DNA from 2 places in the Bradyrhizobium sp. SZCCHNR1015 genome. Region 1 is predicted to be linked to the other one. Evidence: predicted binding sites of a transcription regulator. Region 1 holds the regulator's gene; the other holds the start of a gene.
What was found. Region 1 encodes LexA, which represses DNA repair genes until DNA is damaged. Its sites were predicted from a motif close to TGTTCNNNNTGTGTTCNG; they were not measured.
Positions count from the first base shown of each region.

Region 2: the regulator LexA is predicted to act here: its motif matches at 4,438-4,455, upstream of QX128_RS22985 (YifB family Mg chelatase-like AAA ATPase).

Region 1 covers NZ_JAUEYW010000005.1:3,332-18,370, forward strand. The annotation lists gene QX128_RS10070 (LysR family transcriptional regulator) at 1-214, shown strand, start outside; gene glp (gephyrin-like molybdotransferase Glp) at 427-1,638, shown strand; gene lexA (transcriptional repressor LexA) at 1,844-2,542, shown strand; gene QX128_RS10085 (hypothetical protein) at 2,832-3,272, shown strand; gene QX128_RS10090 (hypothetical protein) at 3,442-3,699, shown strand; gene QX128_RS10095 (ComEC/Rec2 family competence protein) at 3,654-5,957, opposite strand; gene QX128_RS10100 (hypothetical protein) at 6,100-6,312, shown strand; gene QX128_RS10105 (glutamine--tRNA ligase/YqeY domain fusion protein) at 6,343-8,031, opposite strand; gene gltX (glutamate--tRNA ligase) at 8,168-9,592, shown strand; gene gltA (citrate synthase) at 9,894-11,198, shown strand; gene QX128_RS10120 (phosphatase PAP2 family protein) at 11,551-12,228, shown strand; gene lpxB (lipid-A-disaccharide synthase) at 12,801-13,964, opposite strand; gene QX128_RS10130 (LpxI family protein) at 13,991-14,845, opposite strand; gene lpxA (acyl-ACP--UDP-N-acetylglucosamine O-acyltransferase) at 14,850-15,039, opposite strand, start outside.
Region 2 covers NZ_JAUEYW010000013.1:239,426-254,464, forward strand. The annotation lists gene QX128_RS22960 (DNA translocase FtsK) at 1-971, shown strand, start outside; gene QX128_RS22965 (outer membrane lipoprotein carrier protein LolA) at 1,140-1,928, shown strand; gene QX128_RS22970 (DUF2336 domain-containing protein) at 1,948-3,018, opposite strand; partial or broken gene QX128_RS33250 (ATP-binding protein) at 3,251-3,352, shown strand; gene QX128_RS22975 (hypothetical protein) at 3,597-4,019, shown strand; gene QX128_RS22980 (hypothetical protein) at 4,016-4,318, shown strand; gene QX128_RS22985 (YifB family Mg chelatase-like AAA ATPase) at 4,501-6,039, shown strand; gene QX128_RS22990 (hypothetical protein) at 6,139-6,615, shown strand; gene QX128_RS22995 (PAS domain-containing hybrid sensor histidine kinase/response regulator) at 6,751-8,985, shown strand; gene coaA (type I pantothenate kinase) at 9,034-9,990, opposite strand; gene QX128_RS23005 (phosphoribosyl-ATP diphosphatase) at 10,023-10,346, opposite strand; gene hisF (imidazole glycerol phosphate synthase subunit HisF) at 10,424-11,200, opposite strand; gene hisA (1-(5-phosphoribosyl)-5-[(5-phosphoribosylamino)methylideneamino]imidazole-4-carboxamide isomerase) at 11,212-11,946, opposite strand; gene hisH (imidazole glycerol phosphate synthase subunit HisH) at 12,006-12,656, opposite strand; gene QX128_RS23025 (DUF2628 domain-containing protein) at 12,653-13,177, opposite strand; gene hisB (imidazoleglycerol-phosphate dehydratase HisB) at 13,205-13,798, opposite strand; gene hslV (ATP-dependent protease subunit HslV) at 13,994-14,554, shown strand; gene QX128_RS23040 (DUF2585 domain-containing protein) at 14,558-15,039, shown strand, end outside.

The sequences.
Region 1 (15,039 bases):
GATCACCACGATCCCGACCCGGATGGCAAGGCTCTACGGACCCCGGTTTGGGCTGGCGCTCTGTCCGGCGCCGTTGAAGTTGCGGCTGCCGGCGGTCTCGATGGTCTGGCCGCTGCAGCTCGATCGTGACGCGGCATCGGTCTGGCTGCGGAACATGGTGGCGGACATCCTGCACACCACCGAGCGCGCCGCCTGTCGCGCGGCTGCCGGATAGCTCCGTCGGGACTCCGTGTGCACGTGAGCAGATCGCGACTGCCCCCCCGGCATGATTGCAGAGTTTCTCGCGCGATCGTGAGGCGGCGGGCCACGCGACGCACCTTCAGACGATCGGAAAGCCGGGAGCGGCTTAGGCTCTTGGCCACCCCGTGCGCGTTCGGTTAGAAGGCGATTCAGTCGATCTGCCCGTCTTCGTCCGAAGGTAATCCCATGGCCCTGATGCCGGTCTCCGATGCGTTGTCCGCGGTGCTCGCCGGCACCGAGCCGCTGGCTGAGGAAATGGTCGGGCTGGACGAGGCCTATCACCGCATCCTGGCCCGCGACCTCGCGGCGCTGCGGACGCAGCCGCCCGAGGCGATGTCGGCGATGGATGGCTATGCGGTGCGCGCGGCCGACGCAGCCAAGGCCAAGGCGCGGCTGAAGGTGATCGGCGAGGTCGCGGCGGGACGGCCGTTCGATCGCGTGGTCGGGCCCGGCGAGGCGGCGCGGATCTTCACCGGCGGCGTTGTCCCCGCAGGCGCCGACGCGGTGGTGATCCAGGAGGACACGATCGCCGAGGACGGCCATGTCGTGATCACCGAGGCCGCGATCACAGGCCGGCACATCCGGCCGGCCGGCGTCGACTTCCACCAGGGCATGGTGCTGCTGAAGGCCGGGCGCCGGCTCAGCGACCGCGACCTATCCCTGGCGGCCAGCATGAATCATCCGGCGCTGCCGGTGCGGCGGCGGCCGAAGGTGGCGCTGCTCGCCACCGGCGACGAGCTGGTGATGCCGGGCTCGACGCCCGGCCCGGGGCAGATCGTCTATTCCAACGGCTACGCGCTGCGGGCGCTGGTGCGCAGCGAGGGCGCGACGCCGATCGATCTCGGCATCGCCGCGGATACGATGGCGGCGACGGTCGCTGGAATCCGGCGCGCCCGCGCGGCAGAGGCCGACGTCCTGATCACGACCGGCGGCGCCTCGGTCGGCGATCACGACCTAGTCAAGCAGGCGCTGGAGGCCGAGGGCGTCGAAATGGCGTTCTGGAAGATCGCGATGCGGCCGGGCAAGCCGATGATGCACGGACGGCTCGGCGACATCAGGGTGATCGGACTGCCCGGCAATCCGGTGTCGTCCTATGTCTGCGCCATCCTGTTCATGGTGCCGCTGATTCGGCGCCTGCTCGGCCGCGACGAGGCCGTGATGCCGCGCGAGACCGCCCTGCTCGGCCGCGAGTTGGGGGCGAACGATTCGCGCGAGGACTATCTGCGGGCGCAGCTCGAGGAGCGCGCCGACGGCACGCTGGTAGCCACCCCAGTGAGCCAGCAGGATTCGTCGCTGCTCGGGAACCTCGCGCTGTCGCAGGCGCTGGTGATCCGGCCGGCGTTTGCGCCGAAGGCGCCTGCCGGCAGCCCGTGCGAGATCCTGCGCCTGCCGAACTGAGCCGCTTCCCCGGTAAAGCCCGGTCCGTTCATCATATTTTTAGGATTGCGGAACACACATCGAACATATAGTGTCCGTTCATGATTTGTTTTTAGTATGTTGCGGGCGACGCGATGACGGTCCGACTCCAGGGCGCTCTCAGCCGGCTTGTGCTCAAGGCGCAGCTCCTGGACTCGGACAACAACAAACCGGGGACCAGGTCGAAATGCTGACGCGCAAACAGTACGAACTTCTGCGGTTCATCAACGAGCGGCTCAAGGAAGCCGGCGTGCCGCCGTCCTTCGACGAGATGAAGGATGCGCTCGATCTGCGTTCGAAGTCCGGCATTCATCGCCTGATCACGGCGCTCGAGGAGCGCGGCTTCATCCGCCGGCTGCCGAATCGCGCCCGCGCGATCGAGGTGATCAAGCTGCCCGAGCTGTCGCAGGCCGCGGGCAACCGTCGCGGCTTCACGCCGTCGGTGATCGAAGGCAATCTCGGCAAGGTGCGCACCAGTACTCCCGCGCTAGACGATGGCGAGCGCCCTGTCGCGGTGCCGGTGATGGGCCGCATCGCCGCCGGTACCCCGATCGAGGCGCTGCAGACGCGCAGCCACACCATCAGCGTGCCTGCGGACATGCTCGGCAACGGCGATCACTATGCGCTCGAGGTGCGCGGCGACTCGATGGTCGATGCCGGCATCCTCGACGGTGACATGGCGCTGATCCAGCGCAACGAGACCGCCGACACCGGCGACATCGTGGTGGCGCTGATCGACGATGAGGAAGCGACCTTGAAGCGCTTCCGCCGTCGCGGCGCATCGATCGCGCTCGAGCCGGCCAACACCGCCTACGAGGTGCGCATCCTGCCGCCGAACCGGGTGAAGATCCAAGGCAAGCTGGTCGGGCTGTACCGCAAGTACTGATCGCGAAGGGGATCGGTCGACCGGCGGCGGGCGCACGCGCTGTCGCCGCCGAGCGAGAAGCCAGCCAAGCTGGAAGCGGCCAGCAAATACGTCACACGCGAATGCACTTCATGATGTGCAGCGCGGCATGCTCAAACGCTTGTGATCAGCCGCGGGCACACGCGATGCAGATCAGCGCAGAATTGCCGCGAAGCGCGCGCTAACATCACCATCGATGTCCACTCTGATAGAGGCCTGCGCCTGTCCGGGGGGAGCGTGGGTCGGCTATCTCTCAACGAGGAGCGATCCGATGTGTGACTACAGCCTCCATGCGGTTGCGTCCCGTCCCGCCAAGGTCGGCGAGACGTTGATCTCGATGACCTTCCGTGGCACCGCCACCCGCGGCTTCGCGTTGGAGAGCGAGCCGACCGTCGCAGTCTGCATGCTGCCCGGCACCGAGTTGGCCTTCGCCGAGGACGTCCGCTACGACAGCCGCTGGCTCTGGACCCGGACGATCCGCGAGCGCGTCGCGAAGTTCAACAGCATCGAGACGCACATTCCCGATCGCCATCACGACGCGATCGAGTTCGCCGACGGCCGCCACGTGCTGGTGACCCAGCTCTGCGAGGGCCAGCGCGTCACCGTGCTGCAATTGCCGGTCAGCAAGCAGCCGGCAGAGCGCCGCCCGGACATCGCCGAGGACGTGCCGACGTCGCAGGCCACACCGATTCGCCGCATCAGCATCACCTGAGGGTCTGCGCGTCGGCATTTCTGTCGGTCGTGAGCGCGCTTTCGAAGGTGGGAGACTTGGTAGACTTGGGTTCTGCAAGCGCAAAGTCCTCTCGGGCGAACGTCCGGCATCGCATCGGATAGGAACGACATCCCTCGGCCGGCATTGTTTGCCGGGGGAGCTTGCCGCCGTGGTCAACAAGATCGATTGGAACAAGGCCGGACGGATCACCGAGCCCGGCCGCTACATGCTTGCGTTCGGATGGCTGACGGTCACGGCTGATGACGTCGCCATCTGGCAACGCTATCCGGGCGCTGCGTTCACGCTGGTCGAAGGGCCCTCGCTGTTCGATGGACCAGACGACACCGAGTATCATCTCGGCACCTTCGAGCTGCCCGGCGCTCAATCCTGCTCGCCCTGCTCCGTCTCCGGCGGCGTCGCGTCCTGAAGCCGCGCGGCCGGCGCACGCGGCGTCAGCGTCGTGTCGAACTCGCCGGCCTCGGCGGGCGCCGGCCACCATGGGCGGTCGGTGCCGCCGGCACGCGTCGGCGTCACGGCCAAGCCTTTGCCCTGCTGCACCAGCAACAAGGCGCCCTGCTGCCGCAGCCGCTCGCGATCGATCACGGCCGCCGCGCAGGATGACGGCGCGGCGCGCGCGGTGACGATCAGCGCGACACGGGCGCAATCGTCGGCGAGCGCCTCAGCGCGCAAGGTCATGGCGGCGAAGCGGCCGTCGGCCATCGCGACCACGCAGCCCGCCTCGTCGCAGGAGACGCCATCGGCGAGCGAGGCGTCCGCCGGCAGCCGGGCATCGGCGTCGGCCGCGAGCCACTCCTTGGTGGCGAACACATCCTTGCCGGCGCGCATCACATGCAGGCGTCCGTCACGGCCGCGCACCGCCACCGCGCGCCCATCGCCGGCGACCAGGACGTCGGGCAGCGGCGTCGCGGCCGCCCAGGCGGTGGCGGCCAAAAGCCCCATGGCGCCCAACCAGCGCAGCGGTGTGCGCAGCAGGCCGATCAGGATGACGCCCAGGCTGGCCAGGATCAGCGGGCCGATGCCGAAGGCCGGGATGCGCCCGACCGCGCCCGGCAGCGCCGCCACCCAGCGCGTCACCGCGATCATCCAGTCGATGCCGAGGCCCATCAGCGACCACCAGACGCCATCCAGGCCGAACGGCGCCGCCAGCAAGCCCATCAGGCCGGCCGGCATCACCAGCGCCGAGACCACCGGCATCGCCGCGAGATTGGCGAGCACGCCATAGGGCGTCACGCGATGAAAATGGAAGGCGGCATAGGGCGTGGTCGCGAGCCCGGCGATCAGCGAGGCCAGCAGCAGCATCGCGAGCTCGCGCCCGCCCCACAGCGCGACGCGCTGCGTCGTGGAGCTGTCCGGCGTCGCGAACAGCCTGGGCAGGCCGAACTGCACCAGCGCGACCAGGCCGAGCGTTGCCGCGAACGACATCTGGAAGCTCGGATGCGCCAGCGCCTCGGGGGCTGCGATCAGCACGATCATCGCCGCGACCGCGAGCGTGCGGAAAGTGACGGCGCGGCGGTCGACCATGACCGCGATCAGCACCACGGCCGTCATGAAGAACGATCTCTGGGTCGCGACCTCCGCGCCTGAGAGCAACAGATAGAACGCCGCCGCGACCAGCGCCGCGGCCGCCGCCCATTTCTTGATCGGGTGGCTGACGGTAAGGCCGGGGATCAGCGCCAGCAGCGCGCGCACGGCGAAGAACACGACGCCGGCCACGACCGCCATGTGATAGCCTGAGATCGACAGCACATGGCCGAGGCCGGAAATGAACATCGCGTCGTTGACATCGGGCGTGATGGCGTCGCGCCGGCCTGTCAGCAGCGCGGTGGCAATCGCCCGCTCGTCGCCCGACAGCCGGCCGCGGATGCGCGCATCGATCGCATCGCGCAGGCCCTGCATGGCCGCCGCATAGCCCAGGCCGAAGCCGGCGGCCTGCGGCGGCGGCGCCGTCGTGATCGCGCCCATCACGAAGCCGGAGGCGCCGATGCCCTGGAAGAACATGTCGCGCGCGAAATCGTAGGAGCCCGGCCGCACCGGGGCCATGGGCGGCAGCAGCCGCGCCTTGAGCTGCACGAAGCTGCCGACCTCGGGCGCCGCGCCCTTGCGCACCGCGAGCCGCACCCGCGCCAGCGTGATCGCGTTGCGCGGGCTCTCCATCGCGGTGACGCGCAGCACGATGCGGTCGCTGCGCTCGCGGATGTCGCGCGCCTCGACGAAGCCGGACAGCGCCACCGAATACAGCGGCCGCGCCAGCACCGGATGCGCCACCCGCGCGGTCTTGATGGTCGCGGCGGCAAAGCCGCACGCCGCCGCCGCGATCATCACGGCAGCCGGAAACAGCCGATGCCGCCGCATCATGATGGCGACGAGGCAGAGGAGCGCCGCCGTGATGGCGGCGATCCAGAGCACAGGCTCGTGATCGGCGGTGAAATACAGCGCGATGCCGGCCCCGAATGCCACCGGCACCCAGGGCAGCAGCCGCCCCGCGCCGGCCTCCTCGGCCGCCCAGATCTTGAGGCGCGCGGCGAACGCCGATGACGCGCCGGGCCGGATCGCGGGCCAGCCGCCGGCCAGCGCGCCCCGCGGCGGCCAGACGTCGGCCATCACGCCCGCGATCCCGCGCCGCCCTCCTGGACGTCCTGCTGGCGGCCTGACCGGCTCCGCCATTGCCAACACCACCCGTGACCCGACCGGACGGGAAGGCTATCGGAAGCTGCGCGAGGCCGCCTAGCAGAACGGAACGGGAATCCTGGCTTTCTGCACGCGCACCTGGCTTGGAACTTTTCGCGTCGCACGCGCTTATCGGGGTATGGACGCTAAAGGTATTGACGACCCCTTCGCCGATCTCGCGCTCGAGAGGGCGATCCACCTCCGCTGGACTCTCCGGGACATCAAGGCCCACCGGCTCACGCTGTCCCCAGTCGCCGAGGAAGACCTCTCGCTCCTCGCCGAGCGCGGGCTCGTCGAGCTCACCGACGGTGTGCCGACCCTGACGAACGCCGGCCAGGACGCGATCAGCTGAGCTGCAAGCGTCCCGCGGCTTCCGCTCGCCTCAGCCCTTGGCGACCTCCTTCGCAAACGTGTCGCGCAGGCCGATGGTACGATTGAACACGAGCTTGTCGGGCGTCGAGTCCGGATCGCGCACAAAGTAGCCCTGGCGCTCGAACTGCATCGGCGCGTCCGAATTGCTCGCGGCGATCGCCGGCTCGATGCGGGCGTCGGTCAGCACTTCCAACGAGTTGGGATTGAGGTCGGCCGTAAAGTCGGCGGCGTTCGGACTCGGATTGGCGAACAGCTGATTGTAGATGCGGATCTCGGCTTTCAGCGACTGCGCCGCCGGCAGCCAGTGCATCGTCGCCTTGACCTTGCGTCCGTCCGGCGCGTTGCCGCCCTTGGTCGCCGGATCATAGGTACAGCGCAGCTCGACGATCTCGCCGGCATCGTTCTTGATCACGTCGCGGCACTTGATGAAATAGGCGTAGCGCAGCCGCACCTCGTTGCCGGGCGACAGGCGGAAGAACTTCTTGGGCGGGTTCTCCATGAAGTCGTCCTGCTCGATATAAAGCTCGCGGCAGAAGGCGATCTTGCGCGTGCCGGCGGAAGCGTCGTCGGGGTGGTTGATCGCCTCGAGCTCCTCGACCTGGCCTTCCGGGTAGTTCTCGATCACCACCTTCAAGGGCCGCAGCACCGCCATCCGGCGCTGCGCCGTGCGATTGAGCTCCTCGCGAATGCAGAATTCGAGCATGCCGACATCGACGATGCTGTTGGCCTTGGCGATGCCGATGCGCTTGATGAACTCGCGCACCGCCGCCGGCGGCACGCCGCGGCGCTTCAGCCCGGCGATGGTCGGCATGCGCGGATCGTTCCAACCGGAGACGTGGCCGTCCTGCACCAGCCGCGTCAGCACGCGCTTGGACAAGAGGGTGTAGGTCAGATTGAGGCGCGCGAATTCGTACTGGTGCGGATGCGACGGCACCGGCAGCTTGTCCAGGAACCAGTCGTAGAGCGGCCGGTGATCCTCGAATTCCAGCGTGCAGATCGAGTGCGTCACGCCCTCGATCGCATCCGACTGACCGTGGGCGTAATCATAGCTCGGATAGATCTTCCAGGTATCGCCGGTGCGCGGGTGATGGGCGTGCAGGATCCGGTACAGCACGGGATCGCGCAGGTTGATGTTGCCGGCCGCCATGTCGATCTTGGCGCGCAGCACGCGCGCGCCGTTGGGAAATTCGCCGGCCTTCATGCGCCGGAACAGGTCGAGATTCTCCTCGACCGAGCGGTCGCGGAACGGGCTGTTCCTGCCGGGCTCGGTGAGCGTGCCGCGCGACAGCCGGATCTCCTCCTGCGTCTGGTCGTCGACATAAGCGAGCCCGGCCTTGATCAGGCCCTCGGCCCAGTCGTAGAGCCGCTCGAAATAGTCCGAGGCGAAGAACAGGTTGTCGCCCCAGTCATAGCCGAGCCAGCGCACGTCAGCCTGGATGGAATCGATATATTCCTGCTCTTCCTTGGTCGGATTGGTGTCGTCGAAGCGCAGATTGCAGCGGCCGCCGAACTCCTGGGCAATGCCGAAGTTGAGACCGATCGACTTGGCATGGCCGATATGCAGATAGCCGTTCGGCTCCGGGGGGAACCGGGTGACGACCGTCTTGTGCCTGCCGCTGTCGAGATCGGCCTGGACGATGTCGCGGATAAAGTCGCGCCCTGCCTCTGCCGTCGCCGCCGTGTCTGTCGTCGTGGTCATCAAGAATATCCTGCTCCGGAATTTGGCAGCCTATCTGCCAAATCCGCCTCCCCCAAGGAAGGCTTTAGTTATGCGATAGGCCTGCTATACACCCCCCGCCCTTCATAGCCCCTGCCTGGATTTCGTGCTGCCGCCCATGACCTCCCCGATCGTCACACGCTTTGCCCCCTCTCCGACCGGCTTTCTCCACATCGGAGGTGCCCGGACGGCCCTGTTCAACTGGCTGTATGCGCGGGGCCGCGGCGGCAAGATGCTGCTCAGAATCGAGGACACCGACCGCGAGCGCTCGACGACGGCGGCGATCGACGCCATCCTCGACGGGCTGAAATGGCTCGAACTCGGTTGGGACGGCGAGGTCATCTACCAATATAGCCGCGCCGCGCGCCATCGCGAGGTCGCCGAGCAACTGCTCGCCAGCGGCATGGCGTATCGCTGCTATGCCACCGCCGAGGAGCTGACGGCAATGCGCGAGAAGGCGCGCGCGGAAGGGCGCACCCGGCTCTATGACGGGCTGTGGCGCGACCGCGATCCGAAGGAGGCGCCCGAAGGCGTCAAGCCGACGATCCGGCTGCGGGCGCCCCTGACCGGCGAGACCGTGATCGAGGATCAGGTGCAGGGCCGCGTGGTCTGGCAGAACGAGAACCTCGACGACCTCGTGCTGCTGCGAGGCGATGGCAATCCGACCTACATGCTGGCGGTGGTCGTCGACGACCACGACATGGGCGTCACCCACATCATCCGCGGCGACGACCATCTGATCAACGCCGCGCGCCAGAAGCAGATCTACGATGCGCTCGGCTGGACGGTGCCGTCGATGTCGCACATCCCGCTGATTCACGGGCCCGACGGCTCGAAGCTGTCGAAGCGCCACGGCGCGCTCGGCGTCGATGCTTACCGCGCGATGGGATATCTGCCGTCGGCGCTGCGCAATTACCTGGTACGGCTCGGCTGGAGCCATGGCGACCAGGAGATCTTCTCCACCGAGGAGATGATCGAAGCTTTCGACCTGCCGGCGATCGGCCGCTCGGCAGCGCGCTTCGATTTCGCCAAGCTCGAGAACCTCAACGGCCACTACATCCGTCACAGCGACGATGCGGCGCTGGTGCGGCAGTTCGAGGACGTGCTGAATTACGTGCCGAACGGCGCGGCTCTCAAAGCCAAGCTCAACGACGCCACGCGCGCGCAGCTCACTTTGGCGATGCCGAGCCTGAAGGAACGCGCCAAGACACTCTTGGAGCTGATCGACGGCGCCGCCTTCATCTTTGCCGACCGGCCGCTTCCGATCGACGCCAAGGCCGCCGCCCTGCTGACGCCGGACAGCCGCGCCTTGATCGGCCGGCTGCATGACGCGCTGGCCGCTGTCGAGTCCTGGAGCGGACCGGCCACGGAAGCCGCGCTGCGTGCGTTTGCCGAGGCCAACAATCTCAAGCTGGGCGCGGTGGCGCAGCCGCTGCGCGCGGCGCTCACCGGCCGAACCACCTCACCCGGCATTTTCGACGTTCTGGCGATCCTGGGGCGTGATGAATCCTTGGGCCGCCTGGAGGACCAGACCACCTCATAAGGTCTCATGGACCCCCATCTTGCAGCGCACAGGGCAATACGATACGCATTTGCGCGGCACCCGCTGGTTTTCCCGGCTCGGACATTCTTCACACGTTGCGGCGGGCTCGTTGAGCGATGTTTGGGCCGAAGGACACTAGTAAGCATAAGATTCCAGTACGGTTTCGGATTTGACCTTCTTAAGCTGTTGGCAGCGACAGTGACGCGAATGTCAAAGCCACCGCACTAGATAAAGTCCACCCGCCCTGCCATCTCTCACAAAGAACAAGGGCCAAGCCTAACGATCTCATCGGGGACAAACGATGGACGCAAAATCCGCAAGCAAGACCGCGACGCTCACCGTCGGCAACAAGAATTTCGATCTTCCGATCCTGAGCGGCACCGTGGGTCCCGACGTCATCGACATCGGCAAGCTCTACGCCCAGACCGGGATGTTCACCTATGATCCCGGCTTCACCTCGACCGGCAGCTGCCAGTCCAAGATCACCTATATCGACGGCGACGCCGGCGTCCTCGAATACCGCGGATATCCGATCGAGCAGCTCGCCGAGAAGGGCGACTTCCTGGAGACCTGCTATCTGCTGCTGTACGGGGAGCTCCCCACCAAGGCCCAGAAGCAGGATTTCGACTATCGCGTGACCCACCACACGATGGTGCACGAGCAGATGTCGCGCTTCTTCCACGGCTTCCGCCGCGACGCGCATCCGATGGCGGTCATGGTCGCTTCGGTCGGCGCGCTCGCCGCGTTCTACCACGACTCCACCGACATCAACGATCCGAAGCAGCGCATGATCGCGTCGATGCGGATGATCGCGAAGATCCCGACGCTGGCGGCGATGGCCTACAAATACACCATCGGCCAGCCCTTCGTTTATCCGAAGAACTCGCTGTCCTTCGCCGAGAACTTCCTGAACATGTGCTTCGCCGTGCCGTGCGAGGAGTACAAGCCGAACCCGGTGCTCGCCGACGCGCTCGACAAGATCTTCATCCTGCACGCCGATCACGAGCAGAACGCCTCGACCTCCACGGTGCGCATCGCCGGCTCGTCGGGCGCCAACCCGTTCGCCTGCATCGCCGCCGGCATCGCCTGCCTGTGGGGCCCGGCGCACGGCGGCGCCAACGAGGCTGCGCTGAACATGCTGGCCGAGATCGGCACCGTCGACAAGATTCCGGAATTCATCGCCAAGGTGAAGGACAAGAACAGCGACGTGCGCCTGATGGGCTTCGGCCATCGCGTCTACAAGAACTACGATCCGCGCGCCAAGATCATGCAGAAGATGTGTCACGCGGTGCTCAAGGAGACGGGCCACGCCGACGATCAGATGCTCAAGGTCGCGCTGGAGCTGGAGAAGATCGCGCTCAGCGATCAGTACTTCATCGACCGCAAGCTCTACCCGAACGTCGATTTCTACTCGGGCATCACGCTGAAGGCGATGGGCTTCCCGGTCTCCATGTTCACCGTGCTGTTCGCGGTCGCCCGCACCGTCGGCTGGATCAGCCAGTGGAGCGAGATGATCGAGGATCCGCAGCAGAAGATCGGCCGTCCGCGCCAGCTCTACACCGGCGTGACCACGCGCAGCTACGTCGAGATGGACAAGCGCGGCTGATCGCGCCCGCCGCGAGACATCAAATCACCAAAGGCCCGTCCAGCACGCTGGATGGGCCTTTTTCGTTACGGCTGGATGCTCTTGCGCCGAAGCTTGGGATGCGTCGCAAAGATCGGCAACGCGGCAGTCCCAACCGTCGATCGGCGAACCGATCAGCAAGACGGGGGGACGGCGTAGCCTCTCGACGAGGACCGTCTCGAGCTGATGCTGGAGACATGATCATGTGGGACCGGGCATACGACGACGCCGCGGGCGGCAGGGTTAACCAAAAGCGCATGTTCTGCTTGCTGCCGATTGACGCAGTCTGCGAGGGATGGCTGTCCCGCAGTTATATTTAGGCTTGGCTAAGGAGATGACTGGCAATTTGGATCAGGACCTGTTGCTTGGAATAAACGCGCTCGCCGGAACGCATGCCGGTCTCTATGAGCTTGCGACCAATTCCCTGTTCAGAGGAATTCCGATATTCGGCTCGCTTGTCGCGCTGTGGTTCGTGGACGATTGTGCAAAGCGCCGGAGTCGTATGCTGGCAGGACTGTTCGGAGTCTGCTTGGCGACGATGCTGTCTGTCTGGCTCCAGTTTCACGTCTTTGTCCACACGCGTCCTCTCCTGGACCCGGCGCTTCATGTGAACTCCGTCGCCGTACCCTGGAGCTGGGACCGCCAGAGTTCGTTTCCCAGCGACACCGCGACGTTGTTCTTCGGCCTCGCGACGGTGGTGTTCATCGAGAACAGATGGGCTGGATGGCTTTGCTTTCTTTGGGCGACCGTCGTCGTTGCGCTATCCAGGGTCGCCTTTGCGTTTCACTATCCAAGCGACGTGATCGGCTCGCTGGTCCTTGGCGTAGCATTCGTCGTGCTTTTCACCAGGCCTTCATATCCGCGCGTCGTCATCGAACGTATGCTCGTTACTCTCGGCAACCGCATGTATCTGGTGCATGCATTCCTTTTCGTTTTTTTGGCCGAAGCCTCAAATTTGTTTCTGAGCTTGGAACAGCTCGGAAAAGACCTCGTGCGAATGGTGCACTCGTAGAGCTTCGAGCCGCGGAACAAAGGCCGACTGCCGATTGAGCCGCGACAGCCCGTTAAAAGTGTCCAAGGCAACGGACGCGCTCACACGAACGACCAGCTTTCTTGTGGAGCAGTTGAAGTGAGCGACTTGGCGAGCCGCCGTAGGTGGGCAAAGCGGTCGCCGCAAGGCGGCAGCAGGCCCACCGTCGCGCGGCGCGTTCTGTCGGCGAGTCCGCTGGACTCATCGCCTATCCTTCGGCGGCACGCCAATCGTCGGTCGCCAACCTTGTGGACGTCGGGCTGCGTCGCTCTGATCCCGCGGCGTAACGCGGCATACCTCGCACGGCTGCGTCGAAGGCCACACGGATGTCAGTTTGGCTGAAATTCCGGTCCCATAGCTCTGTCATCAAGGTGCCGATGATCTCGTTCAGCGGCCCAGGCAAACTGTGAGGGTTTCGCGCAGACCATTCCGCGCGTCGCAATGCGAACGTGTACGCGGCATCGGCGCATTGTCCCTCCCAGGGGAGATCGTCTTGGTCGACCATCGTTTTACACCTCTCGCGGCGCTTAGACTGTAGCTCGGACTCGACCTGATTAGTTCCCTGCCCGTCCCCCGCGCATCGTCTCCAGCACGATGTCGGCGGCGCGCATGCTCGGTGACGATGCGCCGGTCGACATGATGGCGTCGAGGCGATTGAACGCCTCGACCTGACGCGCGCGGATCGGGCCGTTGCTCAACAGATCCGCCAGCACGGGCGCGAGATTGTCGGCGGTGCAGGCTTCCTGCAGGAATTCCGGGATGACGTTGTCGCCGATCACGAGATTGGCGAGGATCACGGATTGCACCTTGATGAGCCGTCGCAGGATGAAGGCTTCGACCTCGCCGACCCGGTAGGCCGTGACCATCGGCACGCCGGAAATCGCGAGCTCCAGCGTCACGGTGCCCGACTTCGCAAGCGCTGCATGGGCGCTCCTGAAAGCGGCCCGCTTCTCGGCCTCGGCGGTGACGATCTGCGGCGCGACCTCCCAGTTCGCTACCCCTGCCCTCACCGCCGCTTCGAGATGCGGCGTGGTGGGCACCACGGCCTCGAACGCGACGTCCTGCGCACGCAACCGCGCCAGCGTCTCACCGAACACGGCGATGTGACGCGCGACCTCGCTGCGCCGGCTCCCCGGCAGCACGAGAAGAACCGGGGGCTTGGCGTCGCGACGCTGCTGCTCGGCCGCATTCGGCCGGAGCGTTGCAAGCTGCTCGATCAGGGGATGGCCGACATAGGTGCAGGGCGGGCCGCCGAGCCTGCGGAACGCCTCCGGCTCGAACGGCAGCAGCCCCAGCACATGATCGACATAGCCGCGCATCGCCCTGGCACGGCCTGGCCGCCACGCCCACACGGTGGGGGCGACGTAGTTCACGATCGGAATCGTGGCGTCGCGGGCACGAACCTTCTTCGCCACCCGCTGGGTGAAATCCGGGCTGTCGATGATCACGAGCACGTCGGGCTGAGCTGCAACGATCGCATCCGCCGTGCCGCGGATCAGGCGCAGGATCTTCGGCAGCTGCTTCAGCACCGCCGTAAAGCCGACGATCGAGAGCTCCTCGATCGGAAACATCGAGACCAGCCCCTCGCGTGTCATGCCGCGACCGCCGACGCCGGAGAACTCGACGCCGTCGCCGAGCTGCTGGCGCAGCACCTTCATCAGGCTGGCGCCGAGGCGATCACCGGACTCTTCGGTCGCGACCAGGCAGATCCTGCGCATCGCCGGGCCTGCCGGAGGCCGGAACGTCACGCCGTGACACCCGTGATGAACACGCCTGCCCGGTCGGCGGCAGCCACCGTCTCCTGGGGATCGGCGAGCAGGGTATAGGCGGCAGCCACGGCGACTCCGGCGAGACCCGCGGCTGAAAGCCCCTCGACGGTGCGCGGCCCGATGGTCGGCAGGTCGTAGCGGAGATCCTGGCCGGCCTTGGGCGCCTTCACCAGCACGCCGCGCCCGGCGGCAGCACGAATGCGGCGATCGGCGCGCAGACGTGCCACGCGGGCCAGCAGCCCGTCGGTGCCCTCGATATCCTCCAGCGCAACGACGTGGCCATCGATCACCACCACGGCCTGCCCGACATCGAACGGCGCCATGGCGCGCAGCACGGACATTCCTTTGGCGATGTCTCCGGTCACCAGATCGGTGGGCCCGCTCCGGGTCAGCCGCCCTTCGGGCACGAGCAGATTGGGGGCGACGTCCTTGACGCCGATCATGTGAAAGCCGTGGCGCTCGAAGATGCGGCCGACGCCGGACAGCAGATGATCGTCACCGCCGCGAAAGGCCGACCAGATGTAGGGCAGCTCGCGCAGCGTGCCCCAGTCGAAGCGGATCTCCGACACGGCCGGACGAACGAGATTGCCGATGAACATGAGATCGCGGACGCCCTCGGCCTTCAGCAGCTTCAGGGCATTGCCGAGCTGCCCGAGGCCGATCCAGTGATGCCGGAAGCGCGCCAGCGGCTTTGGATCGCAGATGCCCTTCAGGGCGAACAGCACCGGCGTCTGGCCGCGCGCGACGATGGCGTCGGCGACCGCGAAAGGCAGCACCCCGCCCGCGGCGATCATGCCGATCGGCGGAGAGGTGTCGGCGGCGGGCGCCATGGCGCTACGGCTCGATGGCCGGCCTGCCGATCTCGGGCAGGCACAAGGCGCGATGTCGGCCGCCATCGATGAAGGCGAGGATTTCGGCGATGGCGGGATCCTCGCCGGCCATTGGCCGCACGGCCGCCAGCCGCTCGGCGAACACGCCGGGGCCGTGGAACAGTTTCTGATAGAACGCCCGCACCGTGGCGAGG
Region 2 (15,039 bases), on a different contig from region 1:
TCATCATGGTCGACCCCAAGATGCTCGAGCTTTCCGTCTATGACGGCATCCCGCATCTCCTCACGCCCGTCGTGACCGACCCGAAGAAGGCCGTGGTCGCGCTGAAATGGGCCGTGCGCGAGATGGAGGAGCGCTACAAGAAGATGGCCAAGCTCGGCGTGCGCAACATCGACGGCTACAATGCCCGTCTCGGCGAAGCCCGCAACAAGGGCGAGGAGCTGACGCGCACCGTCCACACCGGCTTCGACAAGGAGACCGGCAAGGCGATCTACGAGGAAGAGAAGCTCGACCTCGATCCCCTGCCCTACATCGTCATCATCGTCGACGAGATGGCCGACCTGATGATGGTCGCCGGCAAGGACATCGAAGGCACGGTGCAGCGCCTCGCCCAGATGGCGCGCGCCGCCGGCCTGCACGTGATCCTGGCCACGCAGCGTCCGTCGGTCGACGTCATCACCGGCACCATCAAGGCCAACTTCCCGACCCGCATCTCCTTCCAGGTGACGTCGAAGATCGACAGCCGCACCATCCTGGGCGAGATGGGCGCCGAGCAGCTGCTCGGCCAGGGCGACATGCTCTACATGGCCGGCGGCGGCCGCATCAGCCGCGTGCACGGCCCGTTCTGCTCCGACGAGGAGGTCGAGAAGGTGGTCAAGCATCTCAAGGCCCAGGGCTCGCCGGAATATCTCGAGGCGGTCACCGCCGAGGAGCCGAGCGAGGAGGATGGCGCCGTGTTCGACGCCACCGGCATGGGCGGCGGTGGCGGCGGCGACGACCTGTTCTCGCAGGCGGTCGCCGTGGTCAAGCGCGACCGCAAGGCCTCCACCAGCTACATTCAACGGCGGCTGCAGATCGGCTATAACAAGGCCGCTTCGCTGATGGAGCGGATGGAACAGGAAGGCATCGTCGGCCAGGCCAACCACGCCGGCAAGCGCGAGATCCTGGTGCCCGAGGAGGAAGGCGGGTTCTGACGGCCCGATGGCCGCAGAAACGCCGCTTCGGTGCCCGATCTTCACGCGATTACGATCACGCTGCCCGGCCGAACCGGGATAGAACGCGTAAAACCTCAGGACGTCGTTTTGAAAAGCTCCTTGTTGAACAGCACGTTTTCGTATCACGCAGCTTGGCGCGGGCGCCGGATCGGCGCCTGGCTGGTCGCCTGCGCCGTGACGACATGCTCCATCGCCGGAGCGTCCGGTCACGCCGCCGCGCAAGGCACGCCGGCTCCGAAATCAGGCCCGAAGAGCGGCTCCCAGCTCAGCGCCTCCGACCAGCAGCGGGCCGGCCAGAGCCCCTCGACCACCCAGACGGCCCCGCCCAATCCGGTCATTCCCGATCCCCGGCGCAACGTGCCGGCCAGCATCTTCACCTCGTTCGACGCCAACCAGAAGGCGCAGGCGGCCAAGGTCAGCGCCTATCTGTCGTCGCTGCAGACGCTGGTCGGGAATTTCGTCCAGGTCGGCCCGGACGGCAGCAAGACCAAGGGTGATTTCTACATCCAGAAGCCCGGCAAGGTCCGCTTCGAATATGACCCGCCGACCCCGATCGACATCATCGCCGACGGCTCCTCGCTGGTGGTGCGCGACCGCAAGCTCGCCACCCAGGACGTCTATCCGCTGTCGCAGACGCCGCTGCGCTATCTCTTGTCCGACCGCATCGACCTGTTGAAGGACACCAACGTGATCGCGGTCGCCGCCGACGACCTCTACGTCACGATCACGATCGAGGAGAAGCAGGCCCTGATCGGCACCAGCCGGCTGATGCTGATGCTCGGCGCCAAGGACGGCCAGCTCAAGCAGTGGACCGTGACCGATCCGCAGGGCTACGACACCACGATTGCCGTCTACAATCTCGATACGACCAAGAAGCTCGACCCGGCGATGTTCAAGATCGACTTCACGGCCTACCCGTCGACCCCGCCGGGCTGACGCCGCTTCCCGCGCTCGCTCAGCGCGATTCGAGCCCGCGCACCTTCCACTGCGCTTCGGACAGCGCAAGCTTCTCGAAGCGCTTGCGCGCCTCTTCGAGGTCATCGGCTGGAAGCGCGTCGCAGCCGGGCCGGTCGCGCAGGATCATCGACGTCGTCGCCCAGCTCAGCCGTGCCGCCTTGCAGGCCAGCAGCAGATCCGTGAGGCGATCCTCCTCCAGCAGCGTCTCGATCGTCTCGATGGTGACGACGCAGAGCAGCGCCAGCGCCGCGATCACGGCAGGGAAATCGCCGGTGGCACAGAAGCGGTTGACGGCGGAGTCGCCGAGCTTGCCGGTGCGGCTGAGGGCGGCGACCTCAGCCTTGACCTGCTGATAGTCCCAGATCGCGCGCATCGCCGCGCCGGGCGAGCGGGTCGGCGTCGCCTGAAGGGTCGCGCGGGTCGCCGGCGGTGCGGCCTTGATGAAGCGGGCGCGGGCGCCCTCGCTGGCCGCGGCGACGAAGGCCCGCGACAGCTTGGCCGGCAGGTCGGTGCGCAGCGCGAGCTTCTCGGCGAGATCCTCATCGCGCTCGGCGATCTTGAACAGGCTGCGATAGCCATCCTCGGACAGCTTTGCTGTGAGGTTCTGCGCCAGCGCCATGCGGACCGCCGGAAAGCCGCGCGCGATCAGCTGCGTCGTTAGGTTGTCGCCGATGCCCCTGCGGCTGGCGAGCGCGACGAGATGCGCCGGGCTGCCGGTGCGGATGAACTCGGCGAGGTCGCGCTCGGTCAACACCGCCGCCTTGGCCAGCATCGGCCCGGCGACGCGCAATTCGGGGTGAACAGCGAGCATCCGCGCCGTCGCGTAAGGCGCGCGCTCGACGCCGGCGAGCGCCATGCTCAGCTCGGCCAGCAGTTCGGTCGCGACCTGCGGCATCAGCCGGGCAAACATCTGATCGTAGAGATCGAGCTGCTCGTTCGACGCCGGCCGCGGACCGGCCAGGAACAGGCTGGTGGTCCGGCGCAGCATGTCGGTGGCGAGCTCGGACACCGTCCGCGCATCACCGGCGGGCGTCTTGGCGGTCGGAGCTGCCGCGGGCGCTGGAGGCATCACACGTCCCTCGTTGGGCGCCTCTCGGCCGTGACGGAGGCGCGGGTCGATCATCGATTGCGGAAGAATGCGAAGGCCGGACTAAAGGGGCGTTAAGCGCAGCGGACGGAGCTGAAACCCCACGCGGCTGTCGTTAATGGATTGCGGCAGAGCGCGGCAACGACGATGTTCCCGTATTGTTCTTGCGATTGGGGGCCGCTTCCGCCACCGTCACTGGCAGGAGGGGAGCCCCATGGTCCAGCGCGTTTCCACCGTTGCCTTCGAGGGGATCGAGGCCCGCGCGGCCGACGTACAGGTCCAAGTCGCGCCCGGCCTGCCGGCCTTCGCCATCGTAGCTCGTCAATGACGACTCTTGCGACAAGTTTCGCGGAATGGGTCCATGTTCGAAACCGAACCCTATTGCCCCGCTGCGGGCTCGGGTTCGAACTACTTGACTATTGGAGGCGGCCGCCATCGACGTTGCTGTTGTTGTTGTCATATTGAGGAGGCACATCTAACGGTTCCGATCATGCGGCAGGTATGATACCAATCTCGTTCATTGGGCTTCGGCACGCTGCTTTGGTTGGACATTCAATGCGATGAATTGGTCAGCATTTTTTCCTGCTCCGGCCCTCATCAATGGCGCTCGCAGCACCGTACTGCAAACCCTGTCCTGGATGATGGTGCTTCTTGCGCTGGCTCTCGTTGGATCAGCGGTTGCTCACATTGCAGAATGGCTTTTGGTGCTACTCTCTGTTCTCCTCTCAATCGACTTCATCGTCTTTATTGGCGCATACATCTACTTTGCTAAGATCAATCCCGAGCTTCTTCGGTCCGAACAGTATGCGATTAGGAAGCTGGAAATCGAACACCGGATTGTCGGCGACGACATGACGGGACCCATTGAAGAAGTAGTGGAAGCCGAAGTGGTTCAAGAGCCCCGCAGGCTCGCCCGAAGGCCTCGGCTTATCGCTGGTGAGACTTCCCCGACTAAGAAGTCTCGGTCAAAGGGTTCCCAATGAGCCTCTTCATTGTCGCCACGAACGATCTGACAAAAGATCAAGAGCGTGCCTTCATTCAGTTTGCGCGAGAAAACGGCGCGTCTTGGTGGCATTACCTGAAAAATCTCTGGCTGCTTGATACGCCAGAAAACCTGACCATCGAAGCAATTCGCGATCAGATCATGGAGGAAATTGCTCCCGGCGTTAACGTCTTGGTTTTCGAACTAACTGGCGAGGCCAGTTGGGCGGGTTTTGGCCCGGACAGTGAAAATCGGAGCATGTTCCGCTGGATCCAGAAACATTTTGGCAGCGAGGCCTAGTGGTTTGCACATGGCACCCGGGATTACTGCAGATAAATTACGAGGCGCCGCCGAGAGCTTGAGGTCAGCGACCGGTTGGAGGTTCTGACCGTCATATGATGGCACGATTGAGACGAGGATGTTCCCGTATTGTTCTTGCGAACAAGGCCTGCTTCCGCTAGCTTGTCGCTGGGAGGGGCATCATGGTCCAGCGCGTTTCCACCGTCGCCTTCGAGGGGATCGAGGCCCGCGCGGTCGACGTGCAGGTCCAGGTCGCGCCCGGACTGCCGGCGTTCGCGATCGTCGGACTGCCGGACAAGGCGGTGTCGGAGGCGCGCGAGCGGGTGCGCTCGGCGCTGATCGCCTCCGGGCTGGCGCTGCCGGCGCGGCGGATCACCGTGAACCTGGCGCCGGCCGACGTGCCCAAGGAAGGCAGCCATTACGACCTGCCGATCGCGCTCGGCCTGATGGCCGCGATCGGCGCCATCCCGCCCGATGCGCTCAGCGGATTCACCGTGCTCGGCGAGCTCGGCCTCGACGGCTCGATCGCGCCGGTCGCCGGCGTGCTGCCGGCCGCGATCGGCGCCAATGGCCGCGAGGAAGGCCTGATCTGTCCGGCCGCCTGCGGTGCCGAGGCGGCGTGGGCGAGCCCCGATTTGCAGATCATCGCGGCGAGCTCGCTGATCCAGATCGCCAACCACTTCAAGGGCACGCAGGTGCTGTCGCGGCCGCAGCCGAAAATCCAGGAGGCGCCCGCGAGCCTGCTCGACCTGCGCGACATCAAGGGCCAGGAGAGCGGCAAGCGCGCGCTCGAGATCGCCGCCGCCGGCGGGCATCACCTGCTGATGATCGGCTCGCCCGGCGCCGGCAAGTCGATGCTGGCGGCGCGGCTGCCGTCGATCCTGCCGCCGCTGTCGCCGGCCGAGCTCTTGGAAGTGTCGATGATCGCCTCGGTCGCCGGCGAGATCGAGGGCGGCGCGCTGACCAACCGGCGGCCGTTCCGCAGCCCGCATCATTCTGCCAGCATGGCGGCGCTGACCGGCGGCGGCCTGCGCGCCCGCCCCGGCGAGATCTCGCTGGCGCATCAGGGCGTGCTGTTCCTCGACGAGTTGCCGGAGTTCGATCCGCGCGTGCTGGATTCGCTGCGGCAGCCGCTGGAGAACGGCGAGGTCTCGATCTCGCGCGCCAACCACCGCGTCACCTACCCTGCCCGCTTCATGCTGGTCGCGGCGATGAATCCATGCCGCTGCGGCAACGCCTTCGAGCCCGGCTATGCCTGCAAGCGCGGCCGCATCGACCGCTGCACGGCCGACTACCAGACGCGCATCTCCGGCCCGCTGATGGACCGCATCGATCTGCGCATCGAGGTCCCCGCCGTCACCGCCGCCGACCTGATCCTGCCGCCGTCCAAGGAAGGCTCGGCCGAGGTCGCTGCCCGCGTCGCCGCCGCGCGCGACCTGCAGCGCGAACGCTATGCCAAAGCGCGCCTGCCGCAGGTCAGGACCAATGCCGAAGCGCCCGCCGCCGTGCTCGACGAGATCGCCAAGCTCGACGCCCCCGGCCAGAAGCTGCTGCGCGAGGCCGCCGAGACGATGCGGCTGTCGGCGCGCGGCTATCACCGCGTGCTGCGCGTGGCGCGGACGCTCGCCGATCTCGATCACGCCGAGGCGATCGGCCGGCTGCATCTGGCCGAAGCGCTGTCGTATCGCGCGCTGGCGGAGGACAGTCGTCACGCGGCGTGACTGCCCGCCCCTTCAACACTCTGGTAACGACTTCTCTTTACGCTCCGACAACCATAAGGCCCGCGTTTCGTCCTCAGGCCTGCCGCGTCGGTGCGTATCATGTTGCGTTTCAAGGTCATCGTTTCGGCCGTGCCGCTGATCGCGGCCGTGGTCATTGCCAAGGTCGAATTGGCACCCTCCCCGCAGCCCTGCATTGCCGTCGGCGCCGACAGCGCCTCGCTTGGATCGGCGCCGTTCCACGCCGATCTGCATGTCGACTTCACCGACGATCCCGCGCTCGCCACGGTGCGCGTGGCCCTGGCGGACAGTCCGGAGGCGGCCGATGTCGTCGTGGTCGACGATGCGCCCGTGGAAGAGGATCGGGGTTGCGGCATCACGGCCGCCACCCAGGTCGTCGCGATCGCGGCTGATCGCCTTGCGGGTTCGCAGCGGATCTATCTCGCCAGCGATGATGCCGATGGCCGCGCCGACTATCGCATCTACGTCCGCTCCAGCCACACGACGGCCAGGGACGCCGCCGCATTGATCGTGGCGGCCCGCAATCATTCCTCATCGCCGGCCAATCCGGTTCTGTGACTCGGGCTAACGCCCGGTTCACCATCTCTGCACCGCCGGCTGGCGTGGGCATGACCTTTCAAAGTCTCAGCAATACCGACGCCGCATGGTGCGGGTCGGCGAGGACATTGGGATCGGAAGCTGGGGGTGAACGAGATGGGACCGATTTTTCACGTCAGGCTGCGCCTGCGCCGGTTCATGCGCCGTCACCGCACCATCTTCGCCATCCTGCGCTCGCTGATGATCTTCTCCGCCGGCTTCGGCGGCGCGTACGGCTTCATCAAGGCCAGCATCTCCGACAACTCCGGCTATAACCCGCACACGTTCGCGATCGGAGCCAGCTTCCTGTTCGCGCTCGCCTGCGTCGGCCTGGCCACGCTCAGCATGCGGCTGCGTTTCGTCGCCAGGAAGATGCACAAGATCGCGCTCCACAACGAGGTGCTGGCCGACCGGAACTGGGAGCTGCAGGAAGCCGAGCAGCGCGCCCGCAATCTGTTCGAGCAGCAGGGCGATCTCATCGTCATGCGCGCCCGCGACGGCACCATCGTCTTCGTCAACGACGCCTATTGCCGGATGGCGGGTCTCGACCGCGACAATCTGCTCGGCAGCGCGTTCAGCTTCCAGCTGATCGAGCAGGGCGACAGCGCGCTGGAGCCGAACGGCACCCGCGTCCACGACCAGCGCATCGAGAGCGCGATCGGACCGCGCTGGATCGCGTGGCGCGAGGCGCTCGTGCGGTCCGACGCCGGCGAGCCCGCCCTGCTGCAATGTGTCGGCCGCGACGTCACCGACCGCACCGAAACCGAGCGCGCGCTGGCGGAGGCGCGCGACCAGGCCAACGCCGCGAACCGCGCCAAGTCACGCTTCCTGGCGATGGCGAGCCACGAGATCCGCACGCCGCTGAACGGCATCCTCGGCATGAGCGGCCTGTTGCTCGACACGCAGCTCACGCCGGAGCAGACGACCTACGCCAAGGCGGTCCGCACCTCGGGTGAAGCGCTGATGTCGCTGATCGACGAGCTGCTCGACTATTCGAAGATCGAGGCCGGCAAGCTGGCGCTCGAGGCGCAGCCGTTCTCGCTGGCAGCGCTGATCGAGGAGATCACCGAATTGCTGGCGCCGCGCGCGCAGGCCAAGCAGCTGGAGATCGCGGCCTATCTCGACGAGCGCCTGCCGACCTGGGTGACGGGCGACGCCGCGCGGCTGCGCCAAGTGCTGCTCAACCTCGCCGGCAACGCCATCAAGTTCACCGCGACGGGCGGCGTTGCCCTGATCGCCGAGCCCGGCATCTGGCCGAACGAGATCAGCTTCCAGGTGCGCGACACCGGCATTGGCATCGCAGCCGACGCGCAGGACCGCATCTTCCGCGAATTCGAGCAGGCCGACGACAGCGTGGCGCGCAGCTTCGGCGGCACCGGGCTCGGCCTTGCGATCTCTGACCGGATCGTCAAGCGCATGGGCGGGCGCATTTCGCTGCAAAGCCAGCTCGGCGCCGGCTCGACCTTCGAGGTGGCGGTGCCGCTGCCGCCGGCGCTGGAGCGCGGCGAGCAGAACAGCTTCCGCGGCCCCGACCTCGCCGGACAGTCGATCATGCTGGTCGCGCCGGCCGGGCTGCAGGCCGAGCTGATCGAGCGGCGCCTGCAGAACTGGGGCGCGCAGACCTGCCTGATCGCCGAGGCCGAGGTCGCGCGAGCCCTGCTGCCCGAACGCGCCTGGCATGCCGTGCTGGTCGACGACGCCATCGGCAGCGATGAATCGCTGCGTCTGGGCCGGGTCGCGCACCACCATACGACACGGCTGATCGTGCTGGTGACGCCGGCGAGCCGCCACGAGCTGGCACCGGCGGCGCCATTCCACGGCTATCTCGTCAAGCCGCTGCGCGCCGCCTCGCTCGCCGCGCGCGTGAGCTTCGACACCGACGGCACGGTCCTCGCCGACGATCCGGTCCCGACGATCGCGCCGCCGATCGCGGCTCAGGCCGGCGCGGGCCTGTCGATCCTCGTCGCCGAGGACAACGACATCAACGCGCTCCTGATGCGCTCGCTGCTGACCAAGCTCGGCCATCACGCCGACATCGCCGTGCATGGCGAAGCGGCGCTCGACTCCTGGCTCGCGGCGCGCTCGGCCGGCGCGCCATACGATCTGATCCTGATGGATGTGCAGATGCCGAAGCTCGACGGCATCGCTGCCGCCAGGCGCATCCGCGCCATCGAGGCCAGCGAGCCCGGCGGGCGCACCCCGATCCTGGCGCTGACGGCCAATGCCCTGGTCGAGGACCGCTACGCCTGCTTCGAGGCGGGCATGGACGGGTTCCTGGTCAAGCCGATCGATCGCGACAAGCTCGACGAGGCGCTGGCGAATCTGGCGGCGGCGCGACAGGTGCCAGCGTAAGGAATTAGTTGGGGCGGATCAGCCCGGCGCCGCGCCCGCCGGCCCCGTTTACAGCCGCCTCAGCGCCACCGTCTCGATCTCGTGATCCGCGCCCTTCTTCAGGATCAGGGTCGCGCGCGGCCGTGTCGGGAGGATATTGTCCTCGAGATTGGCCAGGTTGGTGCGCTCCCAGATCGCGATCGCGGTGGCGATGGCCTCCTCGTCCGACAGCAGCGCGTAGCGGTTGAAGTAGGACCTGGGATCATGGAACGCCGTGTCGCGCAGCGACAGGAAGCGCTTGACGTACCATTTGCGCAGGATCGCCTCGTCGGCATCGATATAGACCGAGAAGTCGAAGAAGTCGGAGACGACCGGCACGGCCTTGCCGTCGCGCGGCAGCGGACCGGTCTGCAGCACGTTGACGCCTTCGACGATGAGGATGTCCGGCTGGTCGATCTCGGTCCACTGATTGGGGACGATGTCGTAGCTCAGATGGGAATACACCGGCGCGCGCACCGGATGGCGGCCGGCCTTGATGTCGGACAGAAAGCCGAGCAGCCGCGGCAGGTCATAGCTTTCCGGAAAGCCCTTCTTCTGCATCAGGCCCTGCCGCTCCAGCACCGCGTTCGGATACAGGAAGCCGTCGGTGGTGATGAGATCGACCTTGGGCCGCGGCGACCAGCGGGTCAGCAACGCCTGCAGCACGCGCGCTGTGGTCGACTTGCCGACCGCCACCGAGCCGGCGACGCCGATGATGTAGGGCATCTTGCGGTCGCGGATGCCGAGGAACTGACGCTGCGCGTAGTACAGCCGCTGCGCCGCGTCGACATACATCGACAGCAGTCGCGACAGCGGGAGGTAGATGTCCTCGACCTCCTGAAGGTCGAGACGATCGTGCATCGACCGCAGCTTGGAGAACTCGCCGGGCTCCAAGGTCATCGGCGTGTCGTTGCGCAGCTCGGCCCATTGTTCGCGGGTGAAGACGCGGTACGGATTATATTGTTGTTCGGTGGTGCGCATATCCATGACGCTGCCCTTCGTTTCCCCGCCGCCGCGCCCTACTCCGTCTTGCGCGACGCCTTTTCTTCCAGCCCCGATTGACCGGTGCGCTTGCCGAGCGCCGCCTCGACCTCCTCGAGCCGGACGTCGCGCGACTTCAACAACACCAACAGATGAAACAGCAGATCGGCGCTTTCGGAGATCAGATGCTCGCGGTCGGTGCCAACAGCGGCGATGACCGTCTCGACCGCCTCCTCGCCCATCTTCTTGGCGCATTGCGGCGGCCCCTTGTCGAGCAGCTTGCGCGTATAGGACGCCTCGCCGCCCGCCGCGGCGCGCGCGTCGATGATGGCAGCGAGATCGTGAAGCGTGAAGCGGGACATCAGCCGGTACTCGGAACGCCTGCCCGACCACGGCGGCCGGACCAGCGTTCATCTAACATTTTTGCGACGCAATGTCGTCAGGGATCGAGCCGCATCGGCAGGCCCTGGCGCACCATGTGCTCCTTGGCCTGCCGGATGGTAAATTCCCCGAAATGGAAGATCGACGCGGCCAGCACCGCGGTCGCGCGGCCCTCGCGGATGCCGTCCACCAGATGATCGAGGTTGCCGACACCGCCGGAGGCGATCACCGGCACCGGGACGCTGTCGGCGACCGCCCGGGTCAGCGGCAGGTCGAAGCCCTGGCGGGTGCCGTCGCGGTCCATCGAGGTCAGCAGGATCTCCCCTGCCCCCAGCGATACCACCTCCTGGGCATATTCCAGCGCATCGATGCCGGTCGATTTGCGGCCGCCATGGGTGAAGATCTCCCAGCGCGACCCGCCGCCAGGCCGCGACACGGACTTGGCGTCGATCGCGACCACAATGCACTGCTCGCCGAACTTCTCGGCCGCCTCCTTGACGAATTCGCGCCTGCTCACCGCGGCCGAATTGATCGAGACCTTGTCGGCGCCGGAACGCAGCAGGGTCTTGATGTCGTCGATGGTGCGCACGCCGCCGCCGACCGTGACCGGCATGAAGCAGGCCTCCGCCGTGCGCCGGACGACGTCCAGCATGATGCCACGGTTCTCATGGGTGGCGGTGATGTCGAGGAAGCAGAGCTCGTCGGCGCCGGCGGCGTCATAGGCGATCGCCGCCTCCACCGGATCGCCGGCGTCGCGCAGATTGACGAAGTTGACGCCCTTGACGACCCGTCCGTCCTTGACGTCGAGGCAGGGAATGACACGGACCTTGAACATCCTGTTTCCTCCTACGCACGCGCCGCGCGGATCAGCGCCAGTGCTTCCGCGGGATCGAGGCGGCCGTCATAGAGCGCGCGGCCAGCGATGGCGCCTTCGAGCTTTTTCGCCCGTGGTGTCAGCATCGCCTTGACGTCCTCGATCGAGGCCAGGCCGCCGGAGGCAATCACGGGGATCGAGATGGCGTCACCGAGCGCGATCGTGGCCTCGAGATTGAGGCCCTTGAGCAGGCCGTCGCGCGCGATGTCGGTGAAGATGATCGCGGCGACGCCGGCGTCCTCGAAACGCCTGGCGATGTCGAGCGCCGTGACCTCGGAGGTCTCGGCCCAGCCTTCGACGGCGACCTTGCCGTCGCGGGCATCGAGTCCGACGGCGACGCGGCCGGGGAAGGCCTTGGCTGCGGTCTTCACCAGCTCGGGATCGCGCACCGCCGCGGTGCCGATGATGACACGGGTGATGCCTTTGCTGAGCCAGGCCTCCACCGTCTTGAGATCGCGGATGCCGCCGCCGAGCTGCACCGGCATGTTGACGACTTTCAACATCGCTTCCACGGCGTGCGCATTCATCGGCTTACCGGCGAAGGCGCCGTCGAGATCGACGACGTGGAGATAGTCGAAGCCCTGGTCGGCGAAGCTCTTGGCTTGCGCAGCGGGATCGAGATTGAACACGGTGGCGCGGGCCATGTCGCCCTGCTCCAGGCGCACGCACTGGCCGTTCTTCAGATCGATGGCAGGAAAAAGGATCATCGGAGCTGTCTTTCAGGCAAGCGCCCTGCCCGCCTCCTGGACGGACAGGCGCGCTGCGCTCACGGCTTCCACTTCAGGAAGTTGGAAATGAGGGCGAGACCGAAACGCTGGCTCTTCTCGGGATGGAATTGCGTGCCGATCGCGGTGTCCTTGCCGACGATCGCGGTGACCGGACCGCCGTAGTCCGCGCGCGCCAGCACGTCGTTCTCGTTGACGGCATTCAAGTGATAGGAGTGCACGAAGTAGGCGTGCAGGCCCTTCGGCCCGAGCGGCAGCCGCTCCAGCACCGGATGCTCTTGCAGCACATCGAGCGTGTTCCATCCCATGTGCGGGATCTTCAGGCTCTCGTCGCGAGGCGTGATCTTCTCGACGTCGCCGGAGACCCAGTCGAAGCCGTCGGTGGTGACGTGCTCCTTGCCGCGCGTCGCCATCAGCTGCATGCCGACGCAGATGCCGAAGAACGGCCGCGCCTTGTGGCGCACGGCCTCGGTCATCGCCTCCAGCATGCCATCGACGGAGTCGAGTCCGCGGCGGCAGTCGGCGAAGGCGCCGACGCCGGGCAGCACGATGCGGTCGGCGCGATACACCGTGTCCGGATCGCGCGTCACCACGACCTTCTGCGGATCCGCCATGCCGCGTGCGGCGCGCTCGAACGCCTTGGCGGCGGAATGCAGATTGCCGGAGCCGTAATCGATGATCGCGACACTCATCGTCCACCTCCGGGTTCTGGGAACAAGCCAATGATGCTGGCATGCGGCAGCGGCGGCGGGTGCTGCCCATTGCCATTGTCACGCGACGGCGGCGGTGCGCCGCGATCGACGGTGTAGTTGCTGTAGCCGAGATCGCTGCGCCGGGCGGCCCAGCGCTCGAAGAAGCGGCGCTCGGCGGCATCGAGATCGTCGGCCACGACGACGTCGAGCTGGCGCCAATTGCCGCGCGAATAGCTCCAGCGCTTCAGGCTCGAGGCTTCGAGCCCGAGCAGGATCGCAAGCAACAGATCGATTCCGGCAATCGCGGCGCCGCTGACGCCGACGCGTACCAGGACGACGTCGAGCGCGATCATCAGCAGGGCCCAGACCAGCATCGCAAGCCAGAGGCGATGCCAGGCCAGCCAGACGGCGCCGAGAACGGCGGCCCAGAAATGGAAGCCGTCACGGATGAAGACGAAGCGATCGGTCGAGCGCAGATCGGCTCCGGCGGCGAGGGGAGCGTGAACCGTATAAACGGGCATGTCGAAATTCCCTTGGGAGGAGGGAGGTCAGCCGCCGAGCTGACCCTTGGTGGATGGCACTTCGCCCTTGTTGCGCGGGTCGATCGCGAGCGCGGTTCGCAGCGCCCTGGCCAGACCCTTGAAGCAGGATTCGGCGATATGATGGGCGTTCTCGCCGTACAGCGTCTCGACATGCAGCGTGATGCCGGCGTTCATGGCAAAGGCGTTGAACCACTCGCGCACCAGCTCGGTGTCGAACTCGCCGATCTTGTCGCGCGCGAAGGTCGTGCGGAACACCAGCATCGGCCGGCCCGACACGTCGATCACGACGCGCGTCAGCGTCTCGTCCATCGGCATGTGGATCGAGGCGTAGCGGGTGATGCCGGCCATGTCGCCGAGCGCCTGACGCACGGCCTGGCCGAGGGCGATGCCGACATCCTCGGTGGTGTGGTGGAAATCGATATGCAGGTCGCCGACCGCCTTGACGGTCATGTCGATGCGGGAATGCCGGGCAAGCAGATCCAGCATGTGATCGAAGAAGCCGATCCCGGTCGCGATATCAACCACGCCGGTGCCGTCGAGGTTCACGGACACCTCGATCTCGGTCTCTTTGGTCTTGCGCTTGATGGTCGCGCTACGCATGGGGTCAGCTTTCCCTTGAAAACGCGGCCCTTTTATCAGGCGGATGACACCTTAGCTACTGCGGGATGACGCCCCGGACGCCTGATCTCGGGCCATGGTGAGCGGATTTCAAGGCCTGACAGGGCAGGGCAGGGGCCCGGTAATTGTATCCCGACGCCTCAGCCCCTAAATCAGGGCATCAACCAGGGATCCCCCATGCACGCATCTTCGAACGAGCCCACCGTCTGGCACGGCACCACGATCCTGACCGTCCGCAAGGGGGGCAGGGTGGTGATCGGCGGCGACGGCCAGGTCTCGATCGGCCAGACCGTGATCAAGTCCAACGCCCGCAAGGTGCGCAAGCTCGGCAAGGGCGACGTCATCGGCGGCTTCGCCGGCGCCACCGCCGACGCGTTCACCCTGTTCGAGCGGCTGGAGAGCAAGCTGGAGCAATATCCGGGGCAGCTGACCCGGGCCGCGGTCGAGCTCGCCAAGGACTGGCGCACCGACCGCTACCTGCGGCGGCTGGAGGCGATGATGATCGTGGCCGACAAGGAGGTCTCGCTGGTGCTGACCGGGACGGGCGACGTCCTGGAACCGGAGGCCGGCGTGATGGCGATCGGCTCCGGCGGCAACTATGCGCTGGCGGCCGCGCGGGCGCTGATCGACACCGACAAGGACGCCGAGAGCATCGTGCGCCGCTCGCTCGACATCGCCGCCGACATCTGCGTCTACACCAACCGCAACATCACCATCGAAGCGCTGTCGGCCGAGTAGACGATGACCGCGGACGAGATCGGCGCCCCGTCCCGGCCTTGGTCCGGACCCTGGCTCATCCTGGCGCTCGGTCTGCTGGTGCTGCAGGCCGCACTGTTGTTCGCGATGGGCCGGCTGCCGATCTGCGCCTGCGGCACCGTGAAGCTGTGGCACGGCGTGGTGCAGAGCTCGGAGAACTCCCAGCATCTCACCGACTGGTACACGTTCTCCCATGTCATTCACGGCTTCCTGTTCTATGCGCTGACCGCGCTGGTTCTGCCGTTTCTGCCGTGGCAGGGGCGACTGCTCACCGCGATGCTGATCGAGGGCGCCTGGGAGCTGGTCGAGAACTCCAGCTTCATCATCGAGCGCTATCGTGCCGCCACGATCTCGCTGGACTATTTCGGCGACAGCATCGTGAACTCCGTCGGCGACACCTTGGCGATGATGACCGGCTTCCTGCTGGCGCGGGTGCTGCCGGTCTGGCTGACCGTCGTGATCGCAAT